Regions from separate parts of the Citrobacter rodentium NBRC 105723 genome, predicted to be linked through region 2. Evidence: predicted binding sites of a transcription regulator. Region 2 holds the regulator's gene; each other region holds the start of a gene.
What was found. Region 2 encodes PhoB, which activates phosphate uptake and scavenging genes when phosphate is short. Its sites were predicted from a motif close to CTGTCATAAAACTGNCNNAT; they were not measured.
Positions count from the first base shown of each region.

Region 1: the regulator PhoB is predicted to act here: its motif matches at 1,424-1,443, upstream of pstS (phosphate ABC transporter substrate-binding protein PstS).
Region 3: the regulator PhoB is predicted to act here: its motif matches at 2,501-2,520, upstream of K7R23_RS22380 (phosphoethanolamine transferase).

Region 1 is NZ_CP082833.1:1,345,578-1,351,402, reverse strand. It holds gene K7R23_RS06370 (IS4-like element ISCro3 family transposase) at 1-1,161, opposite strand, end outside; gene pstS (phosphate ABC transporter substrate-binding protein PstS) at 1,532-2,572, shown strand; gene pstC (phosphate ABC transporter permease PstC) at 2,719-3,678, shown strand; gene pstA (phosphate ABC transporter permease PstA) at 3,678-4,568, shown strand; gene pstB (phosphate ABC transporter ATP-binding protein PstB) at 4,668-5,441, shown strand; gene phoU (phosphate signaling complex protein PhoU) at 5,485-5,825, shown strand, end outside.
Region 2 is NZ_CP082833.1:5,097,948-5,103,772, reverse strand. It holds gene sbcC (exonuclease subunit SbcC) at 1-702, opposite strand, end outside; gene sbcD (exonuclease subunit SbcD) at 699-1,901, opposite strand; gene phoB (phosphate response regulator transcription factor PhoB) at 2,091-2,780, shown strand; gene phoR (phosphate regulon sensor histidine kinase PhoR) at 2,832-4,139, shown strand; gene brnQ (branched-chain amino acid transporter carrier protein BrnQ) at 4,534-5,825, shown strand, end outside.
Region 3 is NZ_CP082833.1:4,691,400-4,697,224, reverse strand. It holds partial or broken gene K7R23_RS22390 (hypothetical protein) at 209-271, shown strand; gene ompX (outer membrane protein OmpX) at 327-842, shown strand; gene K7R23_RS22380 (phosphoethanolamine transferase) at 914-2,494, opposite strand; gene mntS (manganase accumulation protein MntS) at 2,772-2,900, opposite strand; gene mntR (manganese-binding transcriptional regulator MntR) at 3,086-3,559, shown strand; gene K7R23_RS22365 (anion transporter) at 3,556-4,665, shown strand; gene ldtB (L,D-transpeptidase) at 4,743-5,663, opposite strand.

The DNA of each region.
Region 1 (5,825 bases), 1.6 Mb from region 2:
TTCTGTGGCGATAAACTGGAACGCGAACTTAAAGCTGATTTCCGACGCCGCTTTTTTGTGTTTCTCCGTTGCTTTTGTTGCCTCACGCCGTATCAGATTATAAGCCAGCAACATGCCCCACACCTCCTGTTCCAGCAACTCAACCTTCCGGCTTCTCAGTACCAGAGCGTTATTCAGCAGGCTGCTTTTCAGGTTTCTGAACCCGACTTCGATTTCCCATCTTGAGTGATAAAGCTCTGCCACCTCTCTGGCCTTATAACGGTCTGCCTGAAGTGACGTCAGGACCGTTTTTTCCACTCCGTTCAGTTCATAAGTTACCGCCCGCGCATACCAGTATTCCGGCAGCGAAGGATTCTTTTTCCTTGCCTGTGGTGACACTTTCAGTTTCAGAAGCCGGTCTCCGGGACCGTAACTTTCTTCCGTTTCTGCTGCGATATTCTTCCAGGCGGGCAGCAGCCAGTGGCGGTTACAACCCTGCCGGTTCAGCGACAGCAACAGGTCTGCGCTGTAGAACAGCTTGTCAAACAGCGTAATGGAGTTATCCGGAATGGTGACGAGCATTGAGTGGGCCAGCAGGGTTTCGCTCCGTCGGTAAGGCGCGGTCGCGGCATCCAGCAGAATGTGACTACCCAGGTTCATTAAAGCCACCAGACGCATTACCGGGTATGCGCTTTGCCGCTCAGTGGATGTGTTGGCAGAGCCATAATGTTCACGCAGCTCAGGTTCATCAGGTGTCCTGAACTGTGCGCCATCGATGGCAAAAAGTTGCAGGCCATGCCAGTCATCTTTCTGGTAACGCTCAGTTCCCCATGTCTGCGCGGTCTGGCGGAAAAGCCATTCCACCGGTGCAGCACCCACGCGCTGACGCGCCTGGGTGACAGCGCTGCGGGCCAGCAGGTTCATCCCCGCTTCACCATCCGCGCTCAGGTTCAGACGACGAACCACATCGGTAATCGACTCATTACGGAAGAAGGCCATAGCCACGACCATCCAGATAACCATGTCGCCAGGTAAACGACGGCGGCGAACGGTCGCATGTGCAGAAAGAGTCAGGCAGTGTTGTATCCATTCGACGGGAAGATGCTGAGCAAACAGTTGTGCAGAAGGGGGCGGCATCAGCGGATGGTCGCTGAAATCGAGCAGGTCATTGAGAAGTGGCATAAGAAAACGGCTCCCTGTTGTGGAAGCCGTTATAGTGCCGCAGATTAAGGATCGGTCAACCGATCCTTAACTGATCGGCATTACTGCGAAAGCGGGGCTTTTTTTAATCCCCCCTCCCGCCGTTTGAATGTCACAAAACGCGCTCTTCTGCTACTTTTACCGTGTCAAAAAAAGGAAATCTTTCTGTAAAACCAGCGTCACATATATCGATAACTTTATGAAAATTAATGCTTTATTTCCCTGTTCTAAAGTGAAGTTTTCATTGTCATAAAACTGTCATATTTCGTACATTTAACTGTCACCTGTTTGTCCTATTTTGCTCAACGTAGCAACTCAAACAATGGTTTACGAAAATCGTGCAGGAGACATTATGAAAGTTATGCGTACCACTGTCGCAACTGTTGTCGCCGCGACCTTATCCATGAGCGCTTTCTCTGTATTCGCAGCAGCAAGCCTGACAGGTGCAGGTGCAACTTTTCCTGCGCCAGTGTATGCCAAATGGGCGGATACCTATCAGAAAGAGACTGGTAGCAAAGTTAACTACCAGGGTATCGGCTCCTCCGGCGGTGTTAAACAGATTACGGCAAACACCGTTGATTTCGGCGCATCTGATGCACCGTTATCTGACGAAAAACTGAACCAGGAAGGGCTGTTCCAGTTCCCGACCGTCATCGGCGGCGTGGTGCTGGCGGTAAACATTCCGGGGCTGAAATCGGGCGAACTGGTGCTGGACGGTAAAACCCTGGGCGATATCTACCTCGGCAAAATCAAGAAGTGGGATGATGAAGCCATCACCAGACTGAATCCTGGCCTGAAACTGCCTGCGCAGAATATCGCGGTGGTGCGTCGCGCCGACGGTTCCGGCACCTCTTTTGTCTTCACCAGCTACCTGGCGAAAGTGAATGAAGAGTGGAAAACCAAAGTAGGGGCTGGCTCTACCGTTAACTGGCCGACCGGTCTGGGCGGTAAAGGTAACGACGGTATCGCGGTATTCGTTCAGCGTCTGCCAGGCTCTATCGGCTACGTTGAGTACGCTTACGCCAAACAGAACAATCTGGCCTATACCAAACTGATCTCTGCCGATGGCAAACCGGTTAGCCCGACGGAAGAGAGCTTCTCCAACGCGGCGAAAGGCGCAGACTGGAGCAAATCCTTCGCTCAGGACCTGACCAACCAGAAAGGTGACGATGTGTGGCCGATTACCTCTACCACCTTCATCCTGGTGCACAAAGAGCAGAAGAAACCTGAGCAGGGCGCTGAAGTGCTGAAATTCTTCGACTGGGCATACAAAAACGGCGGCAAACAGGCGAACGATCTGGACTACGCCAGCCTGCCGGACAGCGTGGTTGAACAGGTCCGCGCGGCATGGAAGACCAACGTGAAGGACAGCAGCGGTAAAGCGCTGTACTGACAGGATATCTTTAACGAGTTGGCGGATGGCGCTACGCTTATCCGCCCTACGGTTCCTGCAACTCGCATTATTTAGGGTATGGCATTACGTTAGTCTGGAAGCACGATAAAATGCGCGCTTCCAGGCCCAAACTTAAAGAGTGATTTATGGCTGCAACCAAGCCTGCTTTTAACCCACCGGGTAAAAAGGGTGACATGATATTCAGCGCGCTGGTAAAACTGGCTGCGCTGATTGTGCTATTGATGCTGGGCGGCATTATTGTCTCTCTCGTCATCTCCTCCTGGCCGAGCATTGAGAAGTTTGGCTTCTCGTTCCTGTGGACCAAAGAGTGGGACGCGCCGAACGATATCTACGGCGCGCTGGTGCCCATCTACGGCACGCTGGTGACCTCTTTTATCGCCCTGCTGATCGCCGTTCCGGTGAGCTTCGGCATTGCGCTGTTTCTGACTGAACTCGCGCCGGGCTGGCTGCGTCGCCCGCTGGGTATCGCTATCGAACTGCTGGCGGCGATTCCCAGCATCGTTTACGGCATGTGGGGCCTGTTTATTTTCGCCCCGCTGTTCGCCACTTACTTTCAGGAGCCGGTCGGCAATATTCTTTCCAGTATTCCGTTTGTCGGCGCTCTGTTCTCCGGCCCGGCGTTTGGTATCGGGATTCTGGCGGCTGGGGTGATCCTCGCTATTATGATCATTCCGTACATCGCCGCGGTTATGCGTGATGTGTTTGAGCAAACCCCGGTGATGATGAAAGAGTCGGCCTACGGCATCGGCTGCACCACCTGGGAAGTTATCTGGCGTATCGTCCTTCCGTTCACCAAAAATGGGGTCATTGGCGGCATTATGCTGGGTCTGGGGCGCGCGCTGGGGGAAACGATGGCGGTGACCTTTATCATCGGCAACACCTACCAGCTCGACAGCGCTTCTCTGTACATGCCGGGCAACAGCATCACCTCGGCGCTGGCTAACGAATTTGCCGAAGCGGAGTCCGGTCTGCACGTTGCGGCGCTGATGGAGCTGGGGCTGATTCTGTTCGTGATTACCTTTATCGTGTTGGCGGCGTCTAAGTTTATGATTATGCGCCTTGCGAAGAACGAGGGGACGCGCTAATGGCTACGCTTGATATGCAAAATACCGCAGCGCTGGCGGAGTCTCGCCGCAAAATGCAGGCGCGTCGCCGTCTGAAGAACCGCATCGCCCTGACGCTCTCGATGGCGACGATGGCGTTTGGTCTGTTCTGGCTTATCTGGATCCTGATGTCCACCATTACGCGTGGCATCGACGGAATGTCACTGGCGTTGTTTACCGAAATGACGCCGCCGCCGAACACCGCGGGCGGCGGGCTGGCGAACGCTCTGGCGGGCAGCGGCCTGCTGATCCTCTGGGCGACCGTGTTCGGTACGCCGCTGGGGATCATGGCGGGGATTTATCTTGCCGAATATGGCCGTAAATCCTGGCTTGCCGAAGTGATTCGCTTTATCAACGACATCCTGCTTTCCGCGCCGTCTATCGTGGTCGGTCTGTTTGTCTACACCATCGTGGTGGCGCAGATGGAGCACTTCTCCGGTTGGGCCGGGGTGATTGCGCTGGCGCTGTTGCAGGTGCCTATCGTGATCCGCACCACCGAAAACATGCTGAAGCTGGTGCCGGACAGCCTGCGTGAAGCGGCCTATGCGCTGGGCACGCCGAAGTGGAAGATGATTTCGGCCATCACCCTTAAGGCCTCCGTTTCCGGGATTATTACCGGCGTGCTGCTGGCCGTTGCGCGTATCGCGGGGGAAACCGCGCCGCTGCTGTTTACCGCCCTCTCCAATCAGTTCTGGAGTACCGACATGATGCAGCCGATCGCCAACCTGCCGGTGACCATTTTTAAATTTGCGATGAGTCCGTTTGCGGAATGGCAGCAGCTGGCCTGGGCCGGGGTGCTGATTATTACCCTGTGCGTCCTGCTGCTGAATATTCTGGCGCGCGTGATTTTCGCTAAGAAGAAACACGGCTAAGTCTGGATTTATTGCCGGATGGCGGCGTAACCGCTTTATCCGGCCTACCGTAGGCCTGATAAGCAAAGCGCCATCAGGCATGATGAGGAAAAGATTGAAATGAGTATGGTTGATACTGCCCCGGGTAAGATTCAGGTTCGTGATTTGAACTTCTACTACGGCAAATTCCATGCCCTGAAGAACATCAACTTGGATATCGCGAAGAACCAGGTAACGGCGTTTATCGGGCCTTCGGGCTGCGGTAAATCGACGCTGCTGCGTACCTTCAATAAGATGTTTGAGCTGTATCCGGAGCAGCGTGCGGAAGGCGAGATCCTGCTGGATGGCGATAATATCCTGACCAACAGCCAGGATATCGCGCTGTTGCGCGCGAAAGTGGGGATGGTATTTCAGAAGCCGACGCCGTTCCCGATGTCCATCTATGACAATATCGCTTTTGGCGTGCGTCTGTTTGAGAAGCTTTCCCGCGCCGATATGGATGAACGCGTGCAGTGGGCGTTGACCAAAGCCGCACTATGGAATGAAACCAAAGATAAATTGCACCAGAGCGGGTACTCTCTCTCCGGTGGTCAGCAGCAGCGTCTGTGTATTGCGCGCGGGATCGCGATTCGCCCGGAAGTTCTGTTGCTGGATGAGCCGTGTTCAGCGCTGGACCCCATCTCTACCGGTCGCATTGAAGAGCTGATCACCGAACTGAAGCAGGATTACACCGTGGTGATCGTAACCCATAACATGCAGCAGGCGGCGCGTTGCTCCGACCATACGGCGTTTATGTATCTGGGCGAGCTGATTGAGTTCAGCAACACAGACGATCTGTTCACCAAGCCTGCGAAGAAACAGACCGAAGACTATATTACTGGCCGCTACGGTTGATATGCCCTCAGAAATCTTTTGGGCATCTGCATCTGGAGAAATGATGGACAATTTAAATCTCAATAAACATATTTCCGGCCAGTTCAACGCTGAACTGGAGAGCATCCGCACGCAGGTGATGACCATGGGCGGCATGGTGGAGCAGCAGCTTTCGGATGCGATCACCGCGATGCACAACCAGGACAGCGAGCTGGCGAAGCGCGTTATTGATGGCGATAAGCACGTCAATATGATGGAAGTGGCGATCGACGAGGCCTGCGTGCGCATCATCGCCAAGCGCCAGCCGACGGCGAGCGACCTGCGTCTGGTGATGGCGATTATTAAAACCATCGCTGAGCTGGAGCGTATCGGCGACGTGGCGGATAAAATCTGCCGTACCGCGCT
Region 2 (5,825 bases):
CTGCTTTTCTTCGTCAGTGAGCGCCTGCAAACTGTCTGTCAGCGCCTGCACTGCCTCTGGCGCTAACAGCGCGACGCTGCTGGCCTGCGCCTGTAATTTCTCCAGTTCGCTCCGCGCCGCCTTATGCTGTTCGAAAACCATCGCCGAGATTTGCCCGTAAATCTCCGTTCCGGTCAGCTCCTCCAGCAGTTCGGCGCGCTCTTTCGGTTCCGCGTTAAGGAAGGCGGCGAACTGTCCCTGGGAGAGCAGCATTGAGCGGGTAAAGCGGCCATAGTCCAGTCCGGTCAGTTCGGCGGTCAGCTCCAGTTTATCTTTCACCTTATCGGCAAGAATTTTGCCGTCGGCGCAGCGCGCCAGCTCCACCCGCGGCGCCTGCAGGTTGCCGTCCGCCTGGTTGCGCGCGCGGTTCTGGCTCCAGAATGCGCGATATGCGTCGCCTTTGACCTCAAACTCCACTTCCGCCAGGCACTCGGCGGTATCGCGGGTCATCAGATCGTTTTGCGACTGTGAAACGGTATTCAGACGCGGCGTCTTGTGGTACAGCGCAAGGCAAATGGCGTCGAGCAGGGTGGTTTTACCGGCTCCTGTCGGACCGGTGATGGCGAACAGGCCGTTGCTGGCGAACGGCTCCGCCGTAAAATCGACCTTCCATTCCCCTTTCAGCGAGTTAAGGTTTTTCAGGCGCAGGCTGAGAATCTTCATGCGACATCCTCCCCGGCGAGCGCCTGTACGGTGGTATGAAACAGCGCGGTCAGCCGCTGGCGCTGGGGTTCTGCCAGCTCCACCTGCGCCAGGCGGCGTTCAAAGACTTCGTCGACGCTCAGTTCGCTCAGCGTCTCACGTCGTTCGCTGCTTAACATGCTCTCGCGCTGCTCCCGGCTGCGGCGCACCAACAGCACCTCGACGGGCAGCGTTTCGGTCAGGGCCTGGATTTTGCGCTGTATATCGTGGAGATACTCGTCGGTGGTGATTTCGATATCCAGCCAGACCGGCGGCGACTGCCTGCTGTCCCGCCACTGCTCAAGCTGTTCGCTAATAGCGGCAAGATCGCCTTTCAGCACCGCCAGCGGCTGGGTTATTGGTACGGTGAGACTTTCGACGCTCATCAGCCTGCCGTTTTCAAAGCTCACCAGATGCACGCACTTGCTTTTACCGCACTCGTCAAAGCTCAGGGCGATGGGGGAACCGCAATAACGGATATGTTCTGTGCCGCCAATTTTCTGCGCCCGGTGGATATGGCCCAGGGCGATATAATCGGCAGGCGGGAAATTTTGCGCAGGAAAGGCATCCAGCGTCCCGATGTAAATGTCGCGTACGGCGTCGCTTTTACTCGCGCCCACGGTGGTCAGGTGGCCGGTGGCGATAATCGGCAGCGCGCGTTCGCCGCGCAGCGCGCAGGCTTCATGATACTGCTGCTGATAGTAGTCGGTTATCGCGCTCAGCAGGTGCTGCTGCTTTTCCTGGCCGCTTAGCCCCGCCTGACTGGTCACAATGTCACGCGGGCGTAAAAACGGTATCGGGCACAGTACCGCGCCCGGCGTGCCGTCGCGTCGATGCAGGATGTGCGGCGCGCAACCGGCGCTGGCGACAACGGTGGTATTCAGAAACGCCAGAATCTCGCGGGACTCGTTGAGCGTGGCGACAGAGTCATGATTGCCCGCCAGCACCACCAGATGGCAGCCCGTTTGCTGTAGCCTGACGACAAACCGGTTATACAGTTCGCGGGCGTAGCTTGGCGGCGAACCGGTGTCGAAAATGTCGCCTGCGACAATAATGGCGTCCACCTGCTGTTCTGTCGCCGTGCTCAGCAGCCAGTCGAGAAAGGCCTGATGTTCCGCGGCGCGGCTTTTGCTGTAAAAATTTTGTCCCAGATGCCAGTCAGAGGTGTGCAGGAGGCGCATAACGGTTCCCTGATGAAAAAGCGTGACGGGGATTATACCCTGTCACGAACGGTAATATCTCCTGGGCGGCTTGTAATAAATCAACAACCTGACATCAGGCTGCGCTATCTTTTTCATAAATCTGTCATAAAACTGACGCATAATGACGCCGCATTGATGACTGGCTATTTAAATAAAACAGGGTAAATCATGGCGAGACGTATTCTGGTCGTAGAGGATGAAGCTGCAATTCGCGAAATGGTCTGCTTCGTGCTCGAGCAAAATGGCTTTCAGCCTGTCGAAGCCGAAGATTATGACACTGCGGTGAACCAACTTAATGAACCCTGGCCGGATCTGATCCTCCTCGACTGGATGTTGCCCGGCGGTTCTGGTCTACAGTTTATTAAACATCTGAAGCGTGAAGCGATGACCCGCGATATTCCGGTGGTGATGCTTACCGCCAGAGGCGAAGAAGAGGATCGCGTTCGCGGTCTGGAAACCGGCGCGGACGACTATATTACCAAACCCTTCTCCCCGAAAGAGCTGGTGGCGCGCATTAAGGCCGTGATGCGCCGCATTTCACCGATGGCGGTGGAAGAGGTGATTGAGATGCAGGGGCTGAGCCTGGACCCGACTTCGCATCGCGTGATGACCGGCGACAACCCGCTCGACATGGGACCGACCGAATTTAAACTGCTGCACTTCTTTATGACGCATCCGGAGCGCGTTTACAGCCGTGAACAGCTGCTGAACCACGTCTGGGGCACCAACGTCTACGTTGAGGATCGCACGGTCGATGTGCATATTCGCCGTCTGCGCAAAGCGCTGGAAACCAGCGGTCACGATCGTATGGTTCAGACGGTGCGTGGTACGGGGTATCGTTTTTCGACCCGCTTCTGAATGACTAGCTAAGCCTGGCCTGCGTTGTCGGGCTTTAATGGAGTGTGACGCGTGCTGGAAAGATTGTCATGGAAGAGGCTGGTGCTGGAACTGATCCTGTGTTGTATCCCGGCCTTTATCCTCAGCGCTTTTTTCGGTTACCTGCCGTGGTTTTTGCTGGCATCGGTAACGGGACTGCTTATCTGGCATTTCTGGAATTTATTACGCCTGTCCTGGTGGCTGTGGGTCGACAGAAGCATGACGCCGCCGCCGGGACGCGGAAGCTGGGAGCCGCTGTTGTACGGGTTGCATCAGATGCAGCTGCGCAACAAAAAGCGTCGGCGCGAGCTGGGCAATTTGATCAAACGCTTTCGCAGCGGAGCCGAATCGCTGCCGGACGCGGTGGTGCTGACCACCGAAGAGGGCGGCATTTTCTGGTGTAACGGCCTGGCGCAACAGCTGCTGGGCTTACGCTGGCCGGACGATAACGGGCAGAACATCCTCAACCTGCTGCGCTATCCGGAGTTTACCCAGTATCTGAAAACCCGCGATTTCAGCCGACCGTTAAATCTGGTGCTCAATACCGGGCGGCATCTGGAGATTCGCGTGATGCCCTACACCGACAAGCAGCTGCTGATGGTTGCCCGCGACGTGACCCAGATGCACCAGCTTGAGGGGGCAAGACGTAACTTCTTCGCCAACGTCAGCCACGAGCTGCGCACTCCGCTTACCGTGTTGCAGGGCTATCTTGAAATGATGCACGAGCAGCCGCTGGAAGGGAGCACGCGTGAGAAAGCGCTATTGACGATGCGGGAGCAGACTTTCCGTATGGAGGGGCTGGTGAAGCAGTTGCTGACCCTGTCGAAGATAGAAGCCTCGCCGGTATTGCTGCTTAATGAACAGGTCGATGTGCCGATGATGCTGCACATGGTGGAGCGCGAAGCGCAGACGCTCAGCCAGCAAAAGCACACCTTCAGCTTTGACATCGATAATCAGCTGAAAGTCCTGGGTAACGAAGAGCAGTTGCGTAGCGCCATTTCAAACCTGGTGTATAACGCCGTCAACCATACGCCTGAAGGCACCCATATCACCGTGTGCTGGCGCGCGGTGCCGCACGGCGCGGAATTCAGCATTGAGGATAACGGGCCGGGGATTGCGGCGGAGCATCTTCCGCGGCTGACCGAACGTTTTTATCGCGTCGATAAAGCGCGCTCAAGACAAACCGGCGGCAGCGGGCTGGGGCTGGCAATCGTCAAACATGCGCTGAATCATCATGAAAGTCGCTTAACCATCGACAGCGAACCGGGGAAAGGCACGCGCTTCAGCTTTGTGCTGCCGGAACGTTTAATTGCCAGAAAACCACCTGACAGGCGATTGTAATGCAATATTGCCATAAGCCAGCGAATGCTGGCTTATTTTGTTTGCAGTCAACTACGCTTCGCTAAATAGCGCTGCGGTTGGTTGTTTTTTGTTCGCATGATAAGCTATGACTTTTTCTTTAAAGTGGTTTTTTATACTAATCTGAATTCTTATATCGCTATAATGTTCCAGTTTTTAGAACGCTCCTTGCTTTAAAACGTTATAAGCGTTTAAATTGCGCCCCGGATGCTGTCAGAGCGACTGCATTGAGGCGGTAAATCGAAAAACTATTCTTCGCCGCGCCAGTCGGGGAGCATATCCCGCTGGAATTGCTTAATAAAGCCGCAATATATTCCCACAGGGACAGGCAAAAATTTTCATTTAATTAACACCACATCCACAGGCCGTAAGTTTTATGACCCATCAGTTGAAATCGCGCGATATTATCGCCCTTGGCTTTATGACTTTTGCGCTGTTTGTCGGCGCAGGAAACATTATCTTTCCACCAATGGTCGGTCTGCAGGCGGGCGAGCACGTCTGGACTGCGGCTTTCGGCTTTCTGATTACCGCGGTGGGCCTGCCGGTACTAACCGTGGTGGCGCTGGCGAAAGTCGGCGGCGGCGTGGACAGCCTGAGCACCCCGATTGGTAAAGTGGCGGGCGTCCTGCTGGCGACCGTCTGCTATCTGGCGGTCGGGCCGCTGTTCGCCACGCCGCGTACCGCCACCGTCTCCTTTGAAGTGGGCATCGCCCCGCTGACCGGCGACTCGGCCATGCCGCTGTTTATCTACAGCGTGATCTACTTTGCGCTGGTCATTCTGGTGTCGCTCTATCCGGGCAAATTACTGGATACCGTCGGCAACTTCCTGGCGCCGCTGAAAATTATCGCCCTGATCGTACTGTCCGTGGCCGCCATTATCTGGCCGGCGGGACCGATCAGCCACGCGATGGAAGCTTATGAAAACGCGGCGTTCTCCAACGGCTTTGTCAACGGCTATCTGACGATGGATACGCTGGGCGCGATGGTGTTTGGGATCGTGATTGTTAACGCCGCGCGTTCTCGCGGCGTGACCGAGTCACGTCTGCTGACCCGTTATACCGTCTGGGCGGGTCTGATGGCGGGCGTTGGCCTGACGCTGCTCTATCTGGCGCTGTTCCGTCTGGGTTCAGATAGCGCGACGCTGGTCGATCAGTCCGTTAACGGCGCGGCGATCCTCCACGCTTACGTGCAGCACACCTTTGGCGGGGCGGGCAGCCTGCTGCTGGCGGCGCTGATCTTCATCGCCTGCCTGGTGACGGCGGTCGGCCTGACCTGCGCCTGCGCGGAGTTTTTCGCGCAGTACGTACCGCTCTCTTATCGCTCGCTGGTGTTTATCCTCGGCGGGTTCTCAATGGTGGTTTCCAACCTGGGGCTGAGTCACCTGATCCAGATCTCTATCCCGGTGCTGACGGCGATTTATCCGCCGTGTATCGCACTGGTGGTATTAAGTTTTACCCGCTCATGGTGGCATAATTCGTCCCGCGTTATCGCACCGGCGATGTTTATCAGCCTGCTTTTTGGTATCCTTGACGGGATTAAAGCATCGGCAATCGGCGACGTGTTACCGGCCTGGACGCAGCGTTTACCGCTGGCGGAGCAGGGGCTGGCGTGGTTAATTCCCACCGTCGTGATAGTGGTCCTGGCGATTATCTGGGATCGCGCCGCGGG
Region 3 (5,825 bases), 410 kb from region 2:
AAAAGTAAAAGAGGCAGTGTAATGGAAATAACCCTTGCCGGTTGAGTATTTGTTGAAAAAAATTGCCGTAAAGCCGTAAAATGCCCCCGGATTGATGGATTAATAAGCTGTGTGATTAGGAATAATCTGGATGAATGTCCGTTGTTATGCGCGTAATAATGTGCTGAATCTCCGGAAAAGTGATGTTATATGAAAGAGATAGCGGGCTGTGGAAACGTTCTGTTACATGAAATGGCCCGTTAGACATCGCGAATCGCAAAGAGTTTCCCATCAATTTTTGATATATTTAAAACTTAGGACTTATTTGAAGCACATTTGAGGTGGTTATGAAAAAAATTGCATGTCTTTCAGCACTGGCCGCTGTTCTGGCTTTCACCGCAGGTTCCGCTACCGCTGCGACTTCTACCGTTTCCGGTGGTTATGCTCAGAGCGATGCTCAGGGCGTAGCGAACAAAATGAACGGTTTTAACCTGAAGTATCGCTATGAGCAGGACAACAACCCGCTGGGCGTAATCGGCTCCTTCACCTACACCGAAAAAGATCGTACTAACGGTGCGGGCGATTACAACAAATCTCAGTACTACGGCCTCACCGCTGGTCCGGCTTTCCGTCTGAACGACTGGGCAAGCATCTACGGTGTAGTGGGTGTTGGCTACGGTAAATTCCAGCAGACTAACTACCCTGGCTACAAAGATGACACCAGCGACTACGGTTTCTCTTACGGTGCGGGCCTGCAGTTCAACCCGATCGAAAACGTCGCTCTGGACTTCTCCTACGAGCAGAGCCGTATTCGTAACGTTGATGTTGGCACCTGGATTGCCGGCGTAGGTTACCGCTTCTAATCACTCCGGTGATGTAAAAAATCCGCCTTTCGGGGCGGATTTTTTTTATGCCTGTAGCCTGACTGCTGGGTTTACTTCGTCGAGAAAATGTCTGTCCCCAGATGGTTATAGTCCACCTGCTGCAATTTGAAGTTGGTGATGTAGACCGGCCCGGTTTTCTGTCCGGAAATAAAACGGTAGCGGTTCTTTATCTCTTTCGCGCGAATCCCCGTCCACTGTGAGAAAAAGCTCAGGAAGTCATTGGCTGAACGGCGGGCGTTAATCAACTTATGCGCTTTGTCATCGCTGGAGAGCACCATAAACGGCACCTGGAAATTTTGCTGGAACCGATCGTCGTGCGCCAGATATTGCACTTCCTTCCCGCGTTCTTTAAAGGCCAGACCGTGATCGGAGAAGTAGACCAGAGAAAAACTGTCTCCGCTGTTGCGTAACTGATCGTACAGCTGACGCAGCAGATCGTCGGTTTGCGTCATGGTGTAGAGATAGCATGAGGTTTCCTTCGACTGCACAAATGTCTCGTACTTCCCGTGCGTGCGGTCGCAGGCCTGCGGGTGAGAGCCCATTAAATGCAGGACAATCAGCTGCGGCTGGCTGCGTTCGCTCGCCAGCACTTGGGCGGTCAGTTTCAGCAGGGCGCTGTCTTCGGTATTCTTATCCGCTTCGAAATCGCCGCTTTTCAGGAACTGCACCTCGTCGGCGCGTCTGGCGATGCTGGCGATGGCGGTGTCATATTCGCCGATTTGTCCCTGATTGGAGAACCACCAGGTCTGGAAACCGGCGCGGTTTGCCAGCGTGACAAAGTTATCCTGATACTGCGGCTTGCCCTCCACCACCCGGTTGAGGGTCAGGTCCAGCGATTTTTGCGTGGAGCCGCTGGCGGCAACGTAGTCCATAAACAGGTATCCGTTGACGCTGCTGGCAAAGGGCGTGTTGTCCCAGTGGCCGCCAAAGGCCCCCAGCGCGTCGCGTCGGGCGCTTTCGCCAATCACTACCACATAGGTGTGATACTTCGGCTTCACGGCGGTGACGGTCCAGGTGTCTTTCATACCGGCGAGCATCGCCATGCGCGCCTGCTCATCAATCACTTCGTTGTTATTGACGATGATATCTTTTGCGAAGCGGAAGACCGGATAGCCGGTATCCTGCAGCTTGAACACGCCGCCCCACGCCAGATTCTGGATGGGGGCGACGAAAAAAGCGGCCACGCTGAACAGCAGGCACAGGCTGTCATACCGGTTCCAGCGCGGTTTTACCGCTTCCTGGCGACGGCGCACGGCAATAATCCCAAGCGCAAAGATGAACAGTCCCACCAGGTAGCTGTACCACGGGAAGATGGTGAGGATCTCCGTCGACTCCTCCATATTCGTCGAGTGCAGCGCCAGCAGGGTATTAAAGTTGGGCGCGCCGTAGGCCTGGCCGAACGGAAAATAGAGCGCCGCGGTAAGCGAACAGAGCCCCGTCAGCACTTTTTGCGCGCGAGGCGCGGTGCGCCACAGCAGCAGCAAAAGACAGGTAAAGGCGGCGGTATACAGCAGACTAAAGGGATAGCCCAGCGCCAGATTTATCAGTAACGACTGCAAAAAATAGAAACCAGTCCACGGGCTGATGGCCCGACTGCGCGCAATAAGGGATTCTTTGAGGGTTAAATTCATAAGCCACTATCACAAAAACGCCATGTGCTTACCCTGGCGCCAAGGGTCATCGCCTGCTGAGTGCGCGTAAAGAGGGAAAGAGGTCCGCATCTGCGAGCCGCAATATAGGCAGGGCTGCAAGAAGATAGAGCGTGTGAATGATTAGGTCAACCGGCAGTAATAATTTGTTTTGCGAAGAAGTCAGCAAATCCGACAAAAAGAAGGGCTATTCTGGCGCGCAGCGCCCGGTAAGCGGCAAAAATGACCGCCGGATGAAGCGGCGTCCCGCGACGCCGTGTTATTTTTCTGCCGGTTTATCCTGCTCGGGTTTGCTGTTGATCATATCGCACAGCATCGAGAGCAGCATTAACCTGACTTTAAAGGGAGAGTGACTGAACACGCGCATACACCTCTTGAACTCATTCATATTGACCTCCTGACATTCGATCCCTTCGATCCATGAAAGGCGCCTGCATTACATACAGATATAGCACAGGCTATATTATATAGCTATTGCTAAAACGTTAATTTTTTGTGCCACGACAACTCTGGTTTACAATAAACGCTCTCCAGAACGATGCGGTCAATGCGTCACAGGAATGAGGAAGCAGAATGAGTCGTCGCGCAGGTACGCCAACAACAAAAAAAGTGACGCAGTTAGTGAACGTTGAGGAACATGTCGAAGGGTTTCGTCAGGTCAGGGAGGCACACCGCCGCGAACTGATCGACGATTATGTGGAGTTAATTTCCGATTTAATTCGGGAGGTCGGCGAAGCGCGCCAGGTGGATATGGCGGCGCGTCTGGGCGTGTCCCAGCCCACGGTGGCGAAGATGCTTAAGCGGCTGGCCTCGGTGGGGCTAATCGAAATGATCCCCTGGCGCGGCGTCTTTTTAACCCCGGAAGGGGAGAAACTGGCGCAGGAGAGCCGTGAACGCCATCAGATTGTCGAAAACTTCCTGCTGGTGCTGGGCGTCAGTGCGGAAATCGCCCGTCGCGATGCGGAAGGGATGGAGCACCACGTGAGCCAGGAGACGCTGGACGCGTTCCGCGCGTTTACGCAGCAGCACGGAACGTTATCTGAATGAGCCTGCCTTTCTTTCGGGCGCTGAAACGCGACCGTTTTTTCCATCTGTTGCTCATTGTGGGCGCGGGATTAAGCCTGTTCGTTCCGTTCCGGCCGCAGAGCTGGCCCGCGGCGATTGACTGGCATACGATCATTACCCTGAGCGGCCTGATGTTGCTCACCAAAGGCGTGGAGCTGAGCGGTTATTTCGACGTGCTGGGGCGCAAAATGGTCCGCCGTTTTGCCAGCGAGCGCCGTCTGGCGATGTTTATGGTGCTGGCGGCGGCGCTGCTTTCCACCTTCCTGACCAATGACGTTGCGCTGTTTATCGTGGTTCCGCTCACCATCACTCTGAAGAAGCTGTGCGCCATTCCGGTCAACCGGCTGATTATCTTTGAGGCGCTGGCGGTTAACGCCGGTTCGCTGCTGACGCCCATCGGCAACCCGCAAAATATACTGCTGTGGGGGCGATCGGGGCTCTCCTTTGCGGCGTTTATCGCGCAGATGGCCCCGCTTGCCGCCGCCATGATGCTGACGCTGCTGATAATGTGCTGGCTGTGTTTCCCCGCTAAGCCGCTCGTCTATCATACCGGAACGCGCGCCCCGCAGTGGCAGCCGCGGCTGGTGTGGAGCTGCCTGGGGCTGTATATCGTCTTTCTGACGGCGCTGGAGCTGAAACAGGAGCTTGCCGGTCTGGCGATCGTGACGCTGGGCTTCCTGCTACTGGCGCGTCGCGTGGTGCTGAACGTGGACTGGACGCTGTTGCTGGTGTTTATGGCGATGTTTATCGACGTCCATTTGCTGATCCAGCTTCCGGCGTTGCAGGGCGCGTTAAATCAGGTTGGCGGGCTTACGCAACCGGAGCTGTGGCTGACGGCGATCGGCCTGTCGCAATTTATCAGCAACGTGCCTGGCACCATTTTACTGCTGAATTACGTTCCGCCGACCATGCTGCTGGCCTGGGCGGTCAACGTCGGCGGCTTTGGGTTGCTGCCCGGTTCACTGGCGAATCTGATTGCTCTGCGAATGGCGAACGATCGACGCATCTGGTGGCGCTTTCACCTTTATTCGCTGCCGATGCTGATATGGGTGGGGGTGGTAGGGTACGGACTGCTGCGGGTGCTGTGATTGGCGCTTATCGGGCCTGCTGTGCGGGTACTGCAGGCCGGGTAAGGCGTAAGCCGCTACCCGGCGCTGTCAGATAATCAGTTCAGACGAACCGGCATCCCGGAACGGCTCTGAATTGCCTGTTCCACTACGGCCTGGTCAACGTCGGCCTGATCGGTGACGCTCTTAACCGTTTTCGTCAGCGTAATCGGCACGATCTCGCCGCCTTCGAACTGTTCTTCAGTGGTCGACAGCGGGTTATGCACTTCAATGTAGCGGCTGCCATCCGGTTCGGTAGTGGCTTTTACCGGCTCATCGATAAACTGTACGCGGGTGCCGACAGGTACGTTTTCGAACAGGAACTTAATGTCATCATTACGCAGGCGCACGCAGCCGTGGCTTACGCGCAGGCCGATGCCGAAGTTCGCATTGGTGCCGTGAATCGCATACAGGCGGCCAATGTACAGCGCGTACAGACCCATCGGGTTATCCGGGCCTGCCGGAACCACTGCCGGCAGCGGTTCGCCTGCCGCCCGGTATTCAGCATGCATTTTCGCCGTTGGCGTCCAGGTCGGCCCCGCTTTCTTGCGCTCAACTTTGGTGGTCCAGTTAATCGGCGTGTCTTTGCCTAACTGACCGATACCGATCGGCAGGACGATAACGGTATTCGTCCCCTTCGGGTAGTAGTAAAGGCGCATCTCCGCGCTGTTGATAATGATGCCTTCATGCACGGTGTCCGGCAGGATCAACTGCTGCGGGATGTTCAGCACCGTACCGCCTTTCGGCAGAAAGGTGTCCACGCCCGGGTTGGCTTCCAGCATGTTGGACAGACCCATCTGGTATTCAGCGGCAAAATACTCCAGCGGCTGAGTGTTGCCTTCCGGGATGGTGATAACCTGGTTCTGGCCGATCAGACGGCTACCATCAGTTGGCAGAGGATAAGTAACGGCTGAGGCGCTGCTGCAAAAGCCTACTACAGCGAGAGCCGCTGCGAAAAACGTTGTTAATTTCATATTCATGTTATACGAGATTCATTGCCTGGCAGGCGTTGGGTTGAGAATTCTGTCATGTTGGGAGCGCATTATATGTGCATTCCCGTGCACAGGGAATTCAGATGTGTACGAAATCACATTTTTTGCTGACCCTGACCTGAGTCACAGTGTAGCCGTTTACCGCGGGAC